3 regions of the Nocardioides aurantiacus genome follow, and region 3 is predicted to be linked to each of the others. Evidence: predicted binding sites of a transcription regulator. Region 3 holds the regulator's gene; each other region holds the start of a gene.
What was found. The regulator LexA, encoded in region 3, represses DNA repair genes until DNA is damaged. The targets are predictions, from matches to a motif close to TCGAACANNTGTTCGA.

Region 1 (4,941 bases), 240 kb from region 3:
GCGTCTGCCACCGTCGCAGGGACGGCACGCGGCACGTCGTACGGCACCTGCTCGAGCTGCGGCCACACCGCCTCCGGCGCGGACGCCGCAGGGTCGCCCTCGTCGAAGGGCCGGTAGCCCGCCGCGGCCTCGAACAGCGTCGCCCCGATCCCCCACACGTCGCTCGCCGGCCCCGGCACACCCACCTGGCCCGGCAGGCACTGCTCGGGAGCCAGGTAGGCGTCCGTGCCGACCACGTCGAGCAGCGCCGCCGCCTCGGCCACGGGCCGGGCGGCGGAGAGGTCGATCAGGCGCGCGGGCGCGCCCATGACCACGTTGCCGGGCTTGACGTCGAGGTGGACGTGCCCGACGTGGCGCAGGTACGCCGCCGCCGACGCCAGGTCGATGCCCAGCGGGAGGTACTGCTCCGGCTGCAGCGGTCCGTGCCGTCGCAGCAGGGAGGACAGCCGCGGCCCGTCGGCCGCCTCGAGCACGAGGTGCGGGCGGGGGTCGTCGCGTCCGTCGCGGAGCAGCCGCACCACCACCGGGTGGTTGACCGTCCGCAGCGCCTCGGCCTCCCGCTCGAGCGACCGGGCCGCGCGGGCCTCGCCCACGCGGTCCGGCCGCAGCACCTTCACCACGACCGGGCCGTGGGTGACCTCGTCGAAGCACAGGTAGGCCTCGCACGAGGCGCCACCACCGAGCCGTTCGACCACGCCCAGCTCGGGGGTGACCTGGTCCCCCGCCTCGAAGTCCCAGCTGTCCTCGTGCGTCATCGCTGCTCCTCCTCCTGCGGCGGCTCAGTCGCGGGTGTCGTCGTCGCGCGTGTCGTCGTCGCGGGTGTCGTCGTCGCGCGTGTCGTCGTCACGGGTCTGGTCGTCGCGGGTCTGGTCGTCGCGGGTCTGCGGGTCGCGGGTCACGGTGTCGCGGGTGGTGTCGCGGGTCTGCGGGTCACGGGTGACCGTGTCCTTGGTGACGTCGCGGGTCTGCGGGTCGCGGGTCACGGTGTCGCGGGTGGTGTCGCGGGTCTGCGGGTCACGGGTGATCGTGTCCTTGGTGACGTCGCGGGTCTGCGGGTCGCGGGTCACGGTGTCGCGGGTGGTGTCGCGGGTGGTGTCGCGGGTCTGCGGGTCACGGGTGACCGTGTCCTTGGTGACGTCGCGCGTCTGCGGGTCCCGGGTCTGGCCGTCGCGCGTCTGCCCGTCGCGCGTCTGGGGGTCGCGGTCGTCGTCGGTGTCGTCGTCCACGAGGGCGAGCTCGACGACCTCGCTGTCGCGCTTGCCGTACGCCGCCGCCTCGGTGCGATCGCCGGCGGTCGCGTCCACGGTCTGCAGGCCCAGGACGCCCAGGGCGGTGAAGCCGCTGAGGGCCAGGACGGTGGTGGGGATGAGCTTCATGGTGGTTCCTCTCGTCGTGGTGTCTGGCTGACGAGGACGACTCTGGCCACCGGCGGTGAGGCGGCCGTGAGCCCGCGATGAGAGGGCTCTCACCTCGGTTTCACACGTCGAACACATGTTCGCTAGTGTCGGTCCGACCGGCTACGATGAACCTATGACCGCAGCACCCCGATCCCAGAAGGCGCGTCTGATCGACGCGGCCTGGGAGGCGCGAGCCGACGAGCACGAGGCCCAGCTGCGACAGCTCCGGCTGGCGCTGCAGTGGGCGCTGCTGCACCCGGCGCCGGTGGATGCCGACGGGGTGGTCGACCACGCCGGGTGGGGCGAGCTCCGCCTCGTCGGCGACCCCGCCCCCATCACACCGCTGGCCGGTGAGGGGGCGCCGCTGGTGGCACCGGAGGCGCCGGTCGAGCTGGCCGCGGCGCTGGGGGTGCCGGCGCTGCACGCCCAGCAGCTGATCGCCGACGCCCTCGAGCTCGCGTTCCGGCTGCCGCGGCTGTGGACCCTGCTCGGCAAGGCCACCCTGCTCACCGGACCGCGGGTGTGGCAGGCGCGGCTGATCTCCCGCGAGACCCACGACCTGTCCCTGGACGCAGCCCTGCACGCCGACCGGCTGATCTGCGCCGTCCCCGACCGGATCGGGCTGGTCGACGCCCGCCGACTGGCCCACGAGGCGCGGCTGCACGCCGACCCCGACCGCGCGGTCGCCGAGGAGGACGACGCCCTGGCCAAGCGCGGCGTGTGGCTGCACCGTGACGGCGCCGCGCCCGCGACGACCGAGGTCGTGATGACCCTGGACACCCCCGACGCGCAGCTGCTGGACCAGAGCGTGACCCGGATCGTGGCCGACCTGGAGCAGCTGGGTGACACCGACCCTCTGGACGTACGCCGCGCTCGCGCCGTGGGTGTCCTGGCCGACCCCCAGCACGCTCTGGACCTCATGTCCGGTCGACCCGACGCCGCACTCAGTCCCGGCGGCACCGGGTCGCTCGACCTCGTCGTCCACCTCACCCCCGCAGACCTCACCGATCAGCCCGGCGTCGCGTCCGTCGAAGGCCTCGGCGCGGTCTCGACCGGGCTGCTGGCCGACTGGCTCGCCCGCCACCGGCTCGCCGGCGGCCGGGTCAGCGTGCGGGCCGTGGTCGACCTCGCCGACACCCGCACCGTCGACGCCCACGACCCGCCACCGCTGCTGCGCGAGCAGGTGCTGCTGCGTGACGCCCACTGCGTGTTCCCCGGCTGCCGCACCGACTCCCGACGCTGCGACCTCGACCACATCCAGCCCTACCTCGACCCGGCCCACGGCGGCCCGCCCGCCCAGACCACCGCCCCCAACCTCGCACCGCTGTGCCGGCGCCACCACCACGCCAAGACCCACGGCGGCTGGACCTACGAGCGCCGCGGCGACGGCAGCCGTGCGACCTACGAGTGGACCTCGCCCACCGGCCACCACTCGACCGTCGTCCCTGTCACCCGCGCGCCCCTGACGGCGAACGCCCGAAGAGCCTGACCGCCCACCACCCGGACCCTCGGCCCGGGTCCCAGGCACGCTCGGACCGAGCGGCAGGCCCTCAGCCCCCGGTGCGGCGCAGCTGCTCGAGGAACTGGTCCGCCTTGCGGCGCACCGAGGCGGAGTGGTGACCGCGCTGCACCTCGACCAGACCCGCCACCACGTCGGCGGGAACGACGCCCGCGTCGACGAGGACGAGCAACGTCCGCATCGTCTCGACGGCGACGATCCAGTCGGCGTCGGTGGTGACGACCCGCGCGGCCAGCCAGGCGATCGCCCGCTCCTGCTGTGCCGGGGTCAGGCGGACCTGCCGGAGCACCTGGGCGAGGTGCCACTGCACCGACGCCTGGTCGCTCGTGGTCCAGGTCGTCAGCAGCTCCTCGACGTACGGCGCCACCCGACCCGGGTCGACGCGGCAGACCTTCTCGACGGCGTCGACCGCCCGCATCCGGACCCACGCGTCCTGGTCGTGGACACAGTCGAGCAGCTCGCGCAGCCGTACTGGCTCGGCGACGACGGCATCGACGACCTCGGCGGTGCGACCCAGGGAGTTCGAGCGGCCGCCGACCTGCAGCACCTGGGAGAACACCCCGTCCACCAGGTCCGCTCCTCCCGCCGACCGACACGTCGCGGTGGGCGCAGAGGGGATCGAACCCCCGACCACCTCGTTGTAAGCGAGGGGCTCTACCGCTGAGCTATACGCCCTGGGGTGCCGGGAGCCCCGGCACGCGGGCTCACCCTAGTGGAGCGGGTCTTCGGAGGCGTGACGCGTCCGGGAACGAAGAAGTCGCGCCGCTGGCGTCTCGGGTCACCAGCGGCGCGACAAGAGGAATCTTGCCCGACGGAAGTCCGCCATCCAAGCCCTTGGTTGAATCTGGTCCCACAGCACTAGACCACTGCGGCCAGTTGCCGGGCGTGCTCGTCGAGATCACGCGCGCGACCGCGGGGGTGGTGTACGTGCCACCGCACCACACCGTCGCGGTCGACCACGAAGGACGAGCGGGTCGGGCCGCCCGAGCGCTGGTCGAGGACGCCGTACGCCGAGGACACCTCGCCGTGCGGCCAGAAGTCGCTGAGCAGCGGGAAGAAGATCCCGTCGCGGTCCGCGAGCGCCCTCTGGGCGTACAGCGGGTCGCAGCTGATCGCGAGCAGCGTCGAGCCCGGCGTCTCGAAGTCACCCAGCCGGTCGCGCAGGCCGGTGAGCTCGCCGGTGCAGACACCGCTGAACGCGAACGGGTAGAACACGACCAGCGCCGCCTTGCCGCGGGCGTGCTCGGACAGCGTGACGTCCTGGCCGTGCTGGTCGGTCAGGGTGAAGTCGGGCGCGGGCTCACCGATGGCCAGGGTCATGCGGCCATCGTGCCAGTCGGGCTCGGGGGCCCTCAGGAGGCCTGCTCGTCGTCGCCGCGAGCCTCGTCGGAGTCCTGCCCGGAGTCCTCCCCGGAGTCCTGCCCGGAGTCCTGCCCGGACCCGGCGCCGGGGTTGCCCTCGGCGTCGTAGTCCTTGAGGTCCTTCTTGAGGATCTTGCCGGTGGCGTTGCGGGGCAGCTCGTCGAGGAAGACGATCTCGCGGGGCACCTTGTAGCGGGCGAGGTTCTCCTTGACGTGACCCTTGAGGGTCTCCTCGTCGACGTCGCCGCTGGTCACCACGAAGGCGCGCAACCGCGTGCCGTAGTCGTCGTCGTCGACGCCGATGGCCGCCACGTCGGAGACCGCCTCGTGGCGCGAGAGGCAGTCCTCGACCTCCTGCGGGAAGACGTTCTCGCCGCCCGAGACGATCATCTCGTCGTCGCGACCCTCCACGAAGAGCCGGCCCTGGTCGTCGAAGCGACCGACGTCGCCGCTCGACATCAGGCCGTCGACCATGTCCTTCTTCTCGTCGGTGTCGCCGGTGTAGCCGCCGAAGAGCATCGTGTTGCCGACGAAGATCCGGCCCGAGTCACCCTGCTCGACGGGGTTGCCGTCCTCGTCGTAGATCTTCACCACGGTGTTGTACGGCGGCTTGCCGGCCGTCCCCGGGGCGTCACGCATGTCCTGGGGCTGGGCGATGGTGGCC
Region 2 (4,941 bases), 2.0 Mb from region 3:
CCGCGTGGGCCTTGCAGAACCCGAACGAGGCGAAGGCCTCGATCACCTTCCAGATCTGCTCGACCACCCCGAGGTCGTAGCCCCGGCCCAGCGCCCGGGGGAAGAACCAGGCCCGCGTCTCGGCCATCCCGTCACGGTCGCCGAGCGCACGGCGCCACTCGTCGCCCTCGGCGTAGGAGCAGCCGGCGAACAGGGCGATGATCTCGATGACCTGCTCGTGGAAGACGACCACGCCGCGGGTGTCGCCGAGGATGGGGCGCAGGTCGTCGTGGAGGTAGCGGGGCAGCCGCCAGCCCTGCTTGGCCTCGAGGTAGGGGGTGATCATGTCGCTCTTGACCGGCCCGGGCCGGAACAGCGAGATGTCGGTGATGATGTCGGAGAACTCCTCGATGCCGGACTTGCCGACGAGCTCACGCTGGCCCGGGGACTCGATCTGGAAGATCCCGAGCGTCTTGGCGCTGGAGATCACGCGGTAGGTCGTCGGGTCGTCGAAGCGCACCTGGGTCTCGTCGTCGAGGTCGACGTGGTGTCCCTCCACCCGCTCGATCTCGGCGACGGCGTGGGCCATCGAGGACTGCATCCGGATGCCGAGCACGTCGAGCTTGAGCAGGCCGAGGTCCTCGACGTCGTCCTTGTCGAACTGGCTCATGGGGTAGCCCAGGAAGCTGCGCTCGACCGGCGTGCGCTCGAGCAGGCTGCGGTCGGAGAGCAGGACGCCGCAGGGGTGCATCGCGATGTGGCGGGGCAGGCCGTCGAGGCTCTCCACCAGCCGGAAGAACAGGTCGAGGCTCCCCCATTCCCCTGCGGCCCGGGCCGGGCCGGCCCGACCTGGGGAGCCGAGCGAGGAGGCGTCTCGCAGGGCGCGCAGCTCGGGCAGGTCGCGCAGCGCCAGCCGCGCGTCGCGGGCCCGCACGTGCGGGAAGGCCTTGGCGAGGGCGTCCACCTCGCCCGGCGGCATGCCCAGCGCGGCTCCGACGTCGCGGATGGCGTGGCGCACCTTGTAGGTGTCCATCATCGAGACCGTCGCGCAGCGCTCGCGGCCGTAGCGCTCCAGGATCGCGTCGTAGACCTCGAGCCGACGCGCGGACTCGACGTCGACGTCGATGTCGGGCAGCGAGCGGCGCCGCGGGGACAAGAAGCGCTCCATCAGCAGCCCGTGCCGGATCGGGTCGACCCCGGAGATGCCGAGCAGGTAGTTGACGAGGCTGCCGGCGCCCGAGCCGCGGGCGGCGCTGCGGATGCCGAGCCCGCGGACCATCTCGGTGACGTCACCGACGGTGAGGAAGTAGGAGGCGTAGCCGAGGTGTCGGATCGTCTCGAGCTCGTCGTCGAGCCGCTTCCAGATCCGCTGGCGGCCCACGTCGCCGAAGCGCCACCCGATGCGGGCCTCGCACCGCGCCCGCAGCACCGCGTCGGAAGGCCCCTCGGCCCCCACCCCGGCCGGGACGACGGTCGTGGAGAGCTCGAACTCGGGGAAGTGGACCTCGCCGAGACCGAGGTCGGCCCGGGGATCGAGCACGCACCGGTCGGCGACCCCCCGAGTGCCGGCCAGCAGCGCGGTCGCGCTGTTGGTGCCGGCGAGGCGGCACACCTCCTCGGCGACCTCGTGCATCTGCTTGCCGGACTTCAGGAAACCCTCGGCGTTGCGCCGGTCGAGGTGGCGCAGGTCCATCGGGACCAGCCGACGCGTGGCGTCGAGGACGTCGGTGGTGGGGGCGTCGAGGCGGTCGGCGAAGCGGACGGCGTTGCTGAGCACCACGGGGACCCGGCGACCGCGCCGCGAGGCCACCCCCAGCATCCGCGCGGCGTGGACCGAGGTGCCCGGACCGTCGCCCCGCAGCCGGTGGGAGGTCAGCTCGACCGCGAGCTGCCCGGGTCCCACGAGGTCGACCCACCGCGCCAGCACCTGCTCGGCGAGGTCGTCACGGCGGCGCGCTGCCGCCAGGCCGAGCTCCGAGGCGGGTCCGAGCAGCACCTGGACCGGCTCGCCGGCGACGTGCTCGGCGACCAGCCCCGCGCTGCACGCCGGCGCCCCCCGCTCGCCCGGCGCCGACCCGCGGCCCGTCCCGTCCGCCAGGGCCGCGCCGTGGGCCGCCGAGACCAGCCGGCACACCGCCGCCCAGCCACGGCGCCCCTGCGCCAGGAAGACCACCCGGGGCAGCCGGAGGTCGCGGTCGGCGCCGCCGCGCACCGGCGTGCGGGACGCCGGGCCGGCCCGGCCGACCGGCTCGGGCCGGAACGCGAGGTCCACGCCGAGGATCGGCCGCACCCCGTGGGCGGCGGCGGCCTTGGCGAAGCGCACCGCGCCGTAGGTGCCGTCACGGTCGGTCAGCGCCAGCGCGTCCATCTCCTGCTCCGCCGCGCGCTCCACCAGGACGTGGGGGTGCGAGGCGCCGAAGCGCAGGGAGTAGCCGGACGCGACGTGCAGGTGCACGAAGGGGTCGGACACGAGCGGCCCGGCTCAGGCGACACGGATGGGAGCGTGCTCGGTCAACCCGAGCGAGGTCTCGACCAGCGCCAGGAACCGGTCGGCGTCGCGGACGAGGTCGTCGGCCTCCCGCGGGGTCACCGCGCGCCGGGAGCCCGCCTCGGCCGCAGCCCGCTTGGCGGCGCCCGCCGCGAAGAACGTGGCCCACTCCTCCAGCTCGGGGGCGACCTCGGCCAGCAGCACCCAGGCGTTCTTCTGCCGGGACCGGCGACCGGTGGTGGGTCGGGCCCGCGCCGCGAGCAGGGCGGCCGTGGCGCGCAGCGCCGAGACGTGGGCCTGGGCGTAGCGCTCGGGCACCCCGGCGGTGGTGATCGCCTCGCGCAACGAGGTGGCGGCCCGCTCGAGGTAGGCGTGGGTGGCGGCCGGCAGGAAGGCCGGCGGCGAGTAGTCGACGGCAGCGCTCACGGTCGGCCCCCTCAGTCCATCGCCCGGGCGAGCTGCCAGCTGCCGTCGGACCAGCTGAAGACGAGGTCGAAGACCCCGTAGCCCGGGTCGGCGTCGCCACCGGCTCCGCCGCGACCCGCAGCCGCCGCCAGCGCCGCGACCCTTCCCCGGGCCGCGGTCACCCGCCAGACCTCCTGCTCGCGGAGCAGGTCGGTGACCGCGCCGCCCGTGTCCTCACCGGCCGCCGGACGGGCCCACCAGGCGCCGGTCTCCACCCAGTGCGCCACCACCTCGCGCACCTGCCACAGCCGCCCCCGCCACAGGAACTGCTCGGGGTCCTCCTCCGCACCCTTGCGGACCTCCACCGGGTCGTCGTAACGCCGCACGTCGTGCTCCTCGTCTTCTCGCAGCCGTCTCGACCCGCTGGGTGCCCCGGTGGAGGACGGGGGTCGAGGTCGTCCCCCACCGAGGCTGATCGAACACCTGTTCGAACAACCCCAAGGTACACCCGCCCTCCGACAACCCGTCAAGCGTCGGACGGGCCGGTACGGTGCCCGCCATGAGCGACCCGGTCACCGAGCACGCCGCGATCACCCGGTTCCGGGAGGCCCTCGCCGCCCGCGGCGGCACCGGCGAGGTCGTGGTGCTGCCCGAGGGGGTGCACACGGCCGCCCTCGCGGCCCAGGCCCTGGGCTGCGAGGTCGGGGCGATCGCCAACAGCCTGCTGTTCGCGGTGCCCGGAGCTCCCGGGGCGACGGGACCCGCCGAGGGCACCCCGCTGCTGCTCCTGACCAGCGGGGCGCACCGGGTCGACACGGCGGCGGTGGCCGGCCGGATCGGCGTACCCGCCCTGCAGCGGGCGCGGCCCGACTTCGTGCGGCACCACACCGGGCAGGTGATCGGCGGGGTCTCGCCGCTGGGACACCCGGCACCGGTGCCGACCTACCTCGACCCGTGGCTGCGGCGCCACGAGGTGGTGTGGGCGGCGGCCGGCCACCCGGCCGCGGTGTTCAGCGCCACCGCCGAGGAGCTGCTGCGGATGACCGGCGCCACCGAGGTCGACGTCGAGGCCTGACGCCGCCGGGTCTCCCGCGGGGGACCGCCCCCTAGGGTGACCGCCATGGCACGGGTGGTGGTGGTCGGCGGCGGGTACGGCGGCCTCGCCAGCGCCGCCCGGCTGGCCAAGCTCGGCCACGACGTCACCGTCCTCGAGGCCCGCGACACCCTCGGTGGCGCCCAGGGCCGCGTCGAGCGCGACGGGTTCACCTGGGACGCCGGACCGACCCACACCCTGCTGCCGGCCGTCGCCCGCGACCTGTTCCGCAAGTCCGGCCGCCCCCTGGAGCGCGAGCTCGAGCTGGTGCCGCTCACCCCGCTGCGCCGGCACCGCTTCGAGGACGGCACCGAGCTCGACCTTCCCGCGGGGCGCGCGGACCAGCTGGCGGCGGTCGACGCCGCGCTCGGCCCCGGCGCCGGCACGGCCTGGGTCGAGCACGTCGACGCGTTCGCCGACGACTGGGCCGCACTGCGCCGCGACTACTTCGAGCGGCCCTTCTCCCGCGACCTCGCCGGCGACCACGCCAAGGCGCTGCTGGGCACCCGGCTGACGTTGCACAAGGTGCTGCGCTCGACCTTCCGCAAGGACGAGCGGCTCCGGCTGCTGGCCGGCACCGCCGCCCTGCTGGAGGGCCACGCGCTGCGCGACGTGCCGGCCTGGGTCGGGCTGTGGAGCTACGTCGAGCAGAACTTCGGCTCCTGGACGCTGCCCGGCGGCATGGCCGGGCTCACCGACGCCCTCGCCGCCCGCCTGACCACCCGGCGGGTGCAGGTCGAGCTCGGCACCCGCGTGCGCGACCTCGAGGTCCGCGACGGCCGGGTGCGCGGTGTCCGCACCGACGCCGGCGACCTGGACGCCGACGTCGTCGTGGTGGCTGTCGACCCGCGCCAGCTCCCGGCGCTCGCCTCCCACGTGCGCCGGACCAACCCGGTGATCCCGCCGGTGGTGGCCCACGTCGGCCTGGCCGGCGAGGTGCCCGACCTCCCCCGCGAGACGGTCTTCCACGGCGACC
Region 3 (4,941 bases):
CCACGGACAGACCGGCCTCGTCCCGGTCGAAGGCCGACGTCGCGGCCGGCACGCGGCTCAGCTTGACCACCCACCGCGGCGTGCCCCCGTGCAGCACGTGGAACACCGCTCGCTGGAGGTCGTCGCCGTCCCCGAGGGTGAGCACCCACCCGGGGTCGCCGGGCAGTCCGAGGTCCCGCGCCTGCTCCAGGAAGCGCGGGGCAACCGGCCGCCCCGGCTCCGGGAACCGGACAGCGCAGCTCGCGATGCGTGGCAGCACCGCGCCCGCCAACGGACCCCACATCAGTGACGCCCTCGCCGCCTGGTTGCGCAGCTCCCCCCTCCGCCCCGGCCGGACCGCGGTCGTCCGCACGTACTGCTGCAGCGGCTCTCGCCTCCACAAGGGCACCACCGCCGTGGGGCGCTGGGTCGCGCCGCGGAGCAGCAGGGGGTGCCACGGTCCCGATCGACGGCGCACGGCCTGGCCGACAGCGGGGCCGAGGACCACGTGCGACCTCGCCGTGACGGCCAGCACCTCCCGGGCATCGCGCACCTCGCCGACCACGAGATCGACCTGCCGCGATGGCCCGTCGACCTCGACCCCTGCCGCGCGCAGCCCCTCGCGCATCTCGGCGAGGGGACCCATCACCACCGCGGTCTCGACGCGGTGCGGAGCCACCAGCCTGAGGTCGGCCGAGCGCAACGACATCGGCAGCACGACCTTTCCGACGAGCGTCCGCCGTCCGGCGCTGAGCGTACCGACACCACGCTCGCCCCCGGGCTGGTGTGCGGGACCTGGCCGCCCTCGCCCAGGCCGCCGGGAGACGCCGACGGGGCGGGGCCACCATGGCCCCGCCCCGTCGCTTCCCCCGTGCGTCGACCCGGGTCGAAGAGGTCGTCGCACGTCATGTCGGCCCGTGGCGGACGGGCCGATGACTCAGCCGCGGGGGACGGCGAGCTTCTGGCCCTCGGCGATCGTCGCCGTGGGCAGCGAGTTGAGCTCCTGGATCTCGTAGACCATCTCGCGGACCTCGCCCGGCTCGGCGACCGAGGAGGCGATGCCGTAGAGCGTGTCACCCGGCTGGACCTCCACCACGCGCACGGGAACCGGCTCGCCGCCGCCGAGCGACGCGACGGCCCAGCTGCCACCGACGGCCACCATCGCGGTCAGCACGACGCCGAGGAACAGCAGGGTCAGGGTGAGGCGACCACGACGGGTCAGCCGGACCTGGCGGACCGCACGCGACTGACGCTGCGGCGCCGGGGCCGCGAGGGGCGCCACGGTGCGGACGGTGCTGGGCACCTCGAGCACCTGCAGGGCCGGGTCCTCCTGGCCGAGGGCCGTGACCGGCGCGGTGAAGTCGAACGTGGGCGCGCTCGCACGGGGGCGCGGGACCCGGACTCGGGCCGCGGCGGACGTGCGGGTGGTCTCGCGGGCAATGCTCAGCGTGCTCATCGATCAACCTCTTTCGGGGAAGTGCCGGGTCGGGCGACCCGGCACGGTCGGCGACCCCTGCCGGGTGCTGGAACGATGTCTATCCGCGACCACCGACAACCGAGGTCGTCCGCGGGTTCGAAGAGACGTTCGATCGAACACCTGTACGACGGTAGGGCACACGAACCGTCGAGACAAGCATTTCGTCGAACATCTGTTCGCACGTCGGTCGAACGCGGGACGCGACACGCGGTTCGAACAGGTGTTTGAAGTGGCCGACCCGGCTGGACTACCGTGCGGCTCATGGCGACGCGAGACGCACAGACCCCCGGTTCCTCCCCCACGACGAAGGGAGGCACCGTGTCCGAGCTGCCCGACGCGGCCCCGGACGTCACCGGGCTCACGCCACGCCAGCAGCGCATCCTCAACGTCCTGCGCGAGTCGATCGAGAAGCGGGGCTACCCGCCCAGCATCCGCGAGATCGGCGAGCTGGTCGGCCTCACGAGCTCGTCGAGCGTCGCGCACCAGCTGCGCGTGCTGGAGCAGAAGGGCTTTATCAAGCGCGACCCCAACCGCCCTCGGGCGCTGGAGGTCTTCATCCCCGAGCTCATGGCGGCGCGCCGCGCGATCGCGAGCGCCGACGAGTCGCCGTTCGACCCGACGGGCGCCGGCGACAGCATGCCCGAGGCGACGATGGTCCCCATGGTGGGCCGCATCGCAGCCGGCGGGCCCATCCTGGCTGAGGAGCGCGTCGAGGACATCTTCCCGCTCCCCAAGTCGCTCGTCGGCGACGGGACGTTGTTCCTCCTGGAGGTCTCCGGCGACTCGATGGTGGACGCCGCGATCTGCAGCGGCGACTACGTCGTGGTCCGCCAGCAGCCCAACGCCGAGAACGGCGAGGTCGTCGCGGCGATGCTCGACGGCGAGGCGACGGTCAAGACGCTGCAGAAGAAGGACGGCAAGGTCTGGCTGCTGCCGCACAACGACGCCTACGACCCCATCGACGGCACCTACGCCACGATCCTCGGCAAGGTGACCGCAGTCCTGCGCCGGATGTAGTTTGTCTGATTTGGGCATTTCGGCCCAAGAGTCCGTATTTGGGGTGACGATGAGGGGGTGCCCCCCCACGCCCGCCGACTCGTCGCTCTCGGCGCCACCGCCGCCATCGCCGCGGCGGTGGCGGTCGGCTCCCCCGGCGCACTGCCTCCCGGCCCCGGTGACGCCGAGGCCACCTCCGACGTGGCCGCTGCCGCTCCGCGGCGCGAGGTGTCGACCCGTCCGGCGACGGCGTCGACACCCCCCGCCCGACCTGCGACCCCGGCCGACGACCCGAGCGCCACCGGGACCGTCTCCCCCCTCCAGAACGACGCCGACGCGGGCCGCGCGTCGGGCCAGGTCGCGGCGCCCGACGCCCAGGTCGCTCCGGTCATCGACCGCGAGCGGCGCGGCCGCGACGCCCTCCGCGCCCTCGGCGACCAGGTCGGCGAGGCGGCTTCGCGCAGCGGTGTCAGCCCGCAGGCCCTGGCCACGGTGCTGCGCGACGACGACACGGCGTGGGTCTCGCGGGAGGGACAGCTCTACTTCCAGGAGCCGATGGCCACCGTGGCCGAGGGGCCCGTCGCCGGTGCGGTCACCACCACCAGCGTCGACACTGCCAAGACCTTCACGCTGCACAGCCGGCCCGGCGCCAAGCGCTCGATCGTCATCGACATGGACGGTGCGGACGTGCGGGGCAGCGCCTGGGGCAAGCTCATCAAGACCCCCCTGCGCGACGGCACCTGGGCCGGGTGGAACAGCGAGGGCACCGCCTCGACGTACAGCCTGTCCGAGCACGCCTGGATCCAGGAGGTCTGGCGCCAGGTCTCGGAGTACTACGCGGCCTTCGACGTCGACGTGACCACCGACAGCCGCGACGACGGCGTGTGGCGCCGGGACACGACCGCGGACGAGACCTACGGCGCCCGCGTGGTGGTCACCACGAGCACCGAGCCCCCCGCCCAGATCTGCGCCTCCGCGTGCATCGGCCAGGCCTGGAGCGGCGTGTTCGACCGGGTGGACCCCTCCGCCTCCTACCAGCCGGCCTGGGTGTTCGCCACCCCCATGGGCGGCAAGCCGATGTCGCCCATCGTCGCGGCCCAGTCGGTCGCCCACGAGGCGGGCCACACCTTCGGCCTCGTGCACGACGGCATCACCACGAACGGCGTCAGGAGCGACTACTACAAGGGCACCACGCTGTGGGGCCCGCTCATGGGCTCCTCGATGACGCGCGGGATCAGCCAGTGGAGCAAGGGTGAGTACGCCGGCGCCACCAGCACCCAGGACGACCTCGCGGTGATCGGCTCCAAGCTGACCCGCGTGCCCGACGAGGACGGCGGCACGACGGCCTCCGCGACCGACCTCCCCACGAGCCCGTCGTACGACGTGGCAGGGGTGGTCAGCGACCGGTCCGACCGGGACCTCTACCGGCTGACCCTCCCCTGCGCGACGACGCTCACCGCGACGGCGACGGGCACCGGCCCCCAGGCGTCCCTCGACCTCCAGCTGGCGCTGCTCGCCGCGGACGGCAGCACCCAGCTGACCTCGGACCAGCCCACGGCCACCCTCGTGACGTGGCCGTCGACCGTGACCGGGATGGATGCGTCGATCAGCCGCGCCCTGCCCGCCGGCACCTACTACCTGCGGGTCGACGGCGTCGGGAACGGATCGGCCTCCCAGGCGGGTGTCGGCTGGTCCGACTACGGCAGCCTGGGCCGCTACCGGCTGCGCGCCTCGGGCTGCGCCGGCACCACCCCCCCCAGCCCGACCGCGGGCCCGACCCCGACCCCGAGCACCGCGCCCTCGACGACGCCAGCGCCCGTCACCACGTCCCCGACGCCCACGACGAGCCCTGCCCCGGTCGTGATGACCCGACCGGGCGCCCCGACCATCGGCTACGCCTCCTCGGGGGCCAGCGGCGGCACCGTCAGCGCCACGGCCCGGTGGAGCGCCCCCAAGGTCACCGGCGGTCAGGCGGTCCGCGGCTACAAGGTGCGCGCCTACAAGCTCGACTCCCGCAACCGGGTGGTGCGCACCTACACGACCGCGCGCACCGCGGCCAACGTCCGGACACTGGTCTACCGACTGCCCCGGGGCCGCTACACCTTCGTCGTGACCGCGGAGAACGGCCTGGGCGCCTCGCCCTGGTCCTCCCGGTCGCGCATCGTCACCGCCCGCTGAGTCGGCGCCCGCCGGGACAGCCCCCCGGGGAGCGACGCCAGCAGCACCGGCTCAGGCGCCGGCGAGCCGCCTCAGGGCCTGCCGCACCAGGGCCGGGTCCTCGGTCTGCCACATCGGCGGCAGGCTGGCCCGCAGGAAGGAGCCGTAGCGCGCGGTGACCAGCCGCGGGTCGAGGCAGGCCACGACACCCTTGTCGGTGGTCGTGCGGATCAGTCGCCCCGAGCCCTGGGCGAGCAGCAGCGCCGCGTGCGTGGCCGCCACCTGCATGAAGCCGTTGCCCCCGCGCTGGTCCGCCGCGCGCTGCCGGGCCG

Region 1: the regulator LexA is predicted to act here: its motif matches at 1,484-1,499, upstream of EDD33_RS05910 (HNH endonuclease signature motif containing protein).
Region 2: the regulator LexA is predicted to act here: its motif matches at 3,348-3,363, upstream of EDD33_RS14465 (DUF6504 family protein).

What each region holds. Positions count from the first base shown of each region.
Region 1 covers NZ_RKHO01000001.1:1,232,075-1,237,015, reverse strand. The annotation lists gene EDD33_RS05920 (serine/threonine-protein kinase) at 1-755, opposite strand, end outside; gene EDD33_RS05915 (hypothetical protein) at 780-1,376, opposite strand; gene EDD33_RS05910 (HNH endonuclease signature motif containing protein) at 1,531-2,886, shown strand; gene EDD33_RS05905 (hypothetical protein) at 2,948-3,484, opposite strand; tRNA gene EDD33_RS05900 (tRNA-Val) at 3,520-3,591, opposite strand; gene EDD33_RS05895 (peroxiredoxin) at 3,775-4,236, opposite strand; gene EDD33_RS05890 (AMP-binding protein) at 4,269-4,941, opposite strand, start outside.
Region 2 covers NZ_RKHO01000001.1:2,972,737-2,977,677, forward strand. The annotation lists gene EDD33_RS14455 (DNA polymerase III subunit alpha) at 1-2,449, opposite strand, end outside; gene EDD33_RS14460 (SAV_6107 family HEPN domain-containing protein) at 2,462-2,893, opposite strand; gene EDD33_RS14465 (DUF6504 family protein) at 2,905-3,258, opposite strand; gene EDD33_RS14470 (YbaK/EbsC family protein) at 3,432-3,947, shown strand; gene EDD33_RS14475 (phytoene desaturase family protein) at 3,993-4,941, shown strand, end outside.
Region 3 covers NZ_RKHO01000001.1:991,263-996,203, reverse strand. The annotation lists gene EDD33_RS04775 (hypothetical protein) at 1-658, opposite strand, end outside; gene EDD33_RS04770 (LysM peptidoglycan-binding domain-containing protein) at 917-1,435, opposite strand; gene lexA (transcriptional repressor LexA) at 1,718-2,473, shown strand; gene EDD33_RS04760 (fibronectin type III domain-containing protein) at 2,531-4,630, shown strand; gene EDD33_RS04755 (ATP-dependent DNA helicase) at 4,682-4,941, opposite strand, start outside.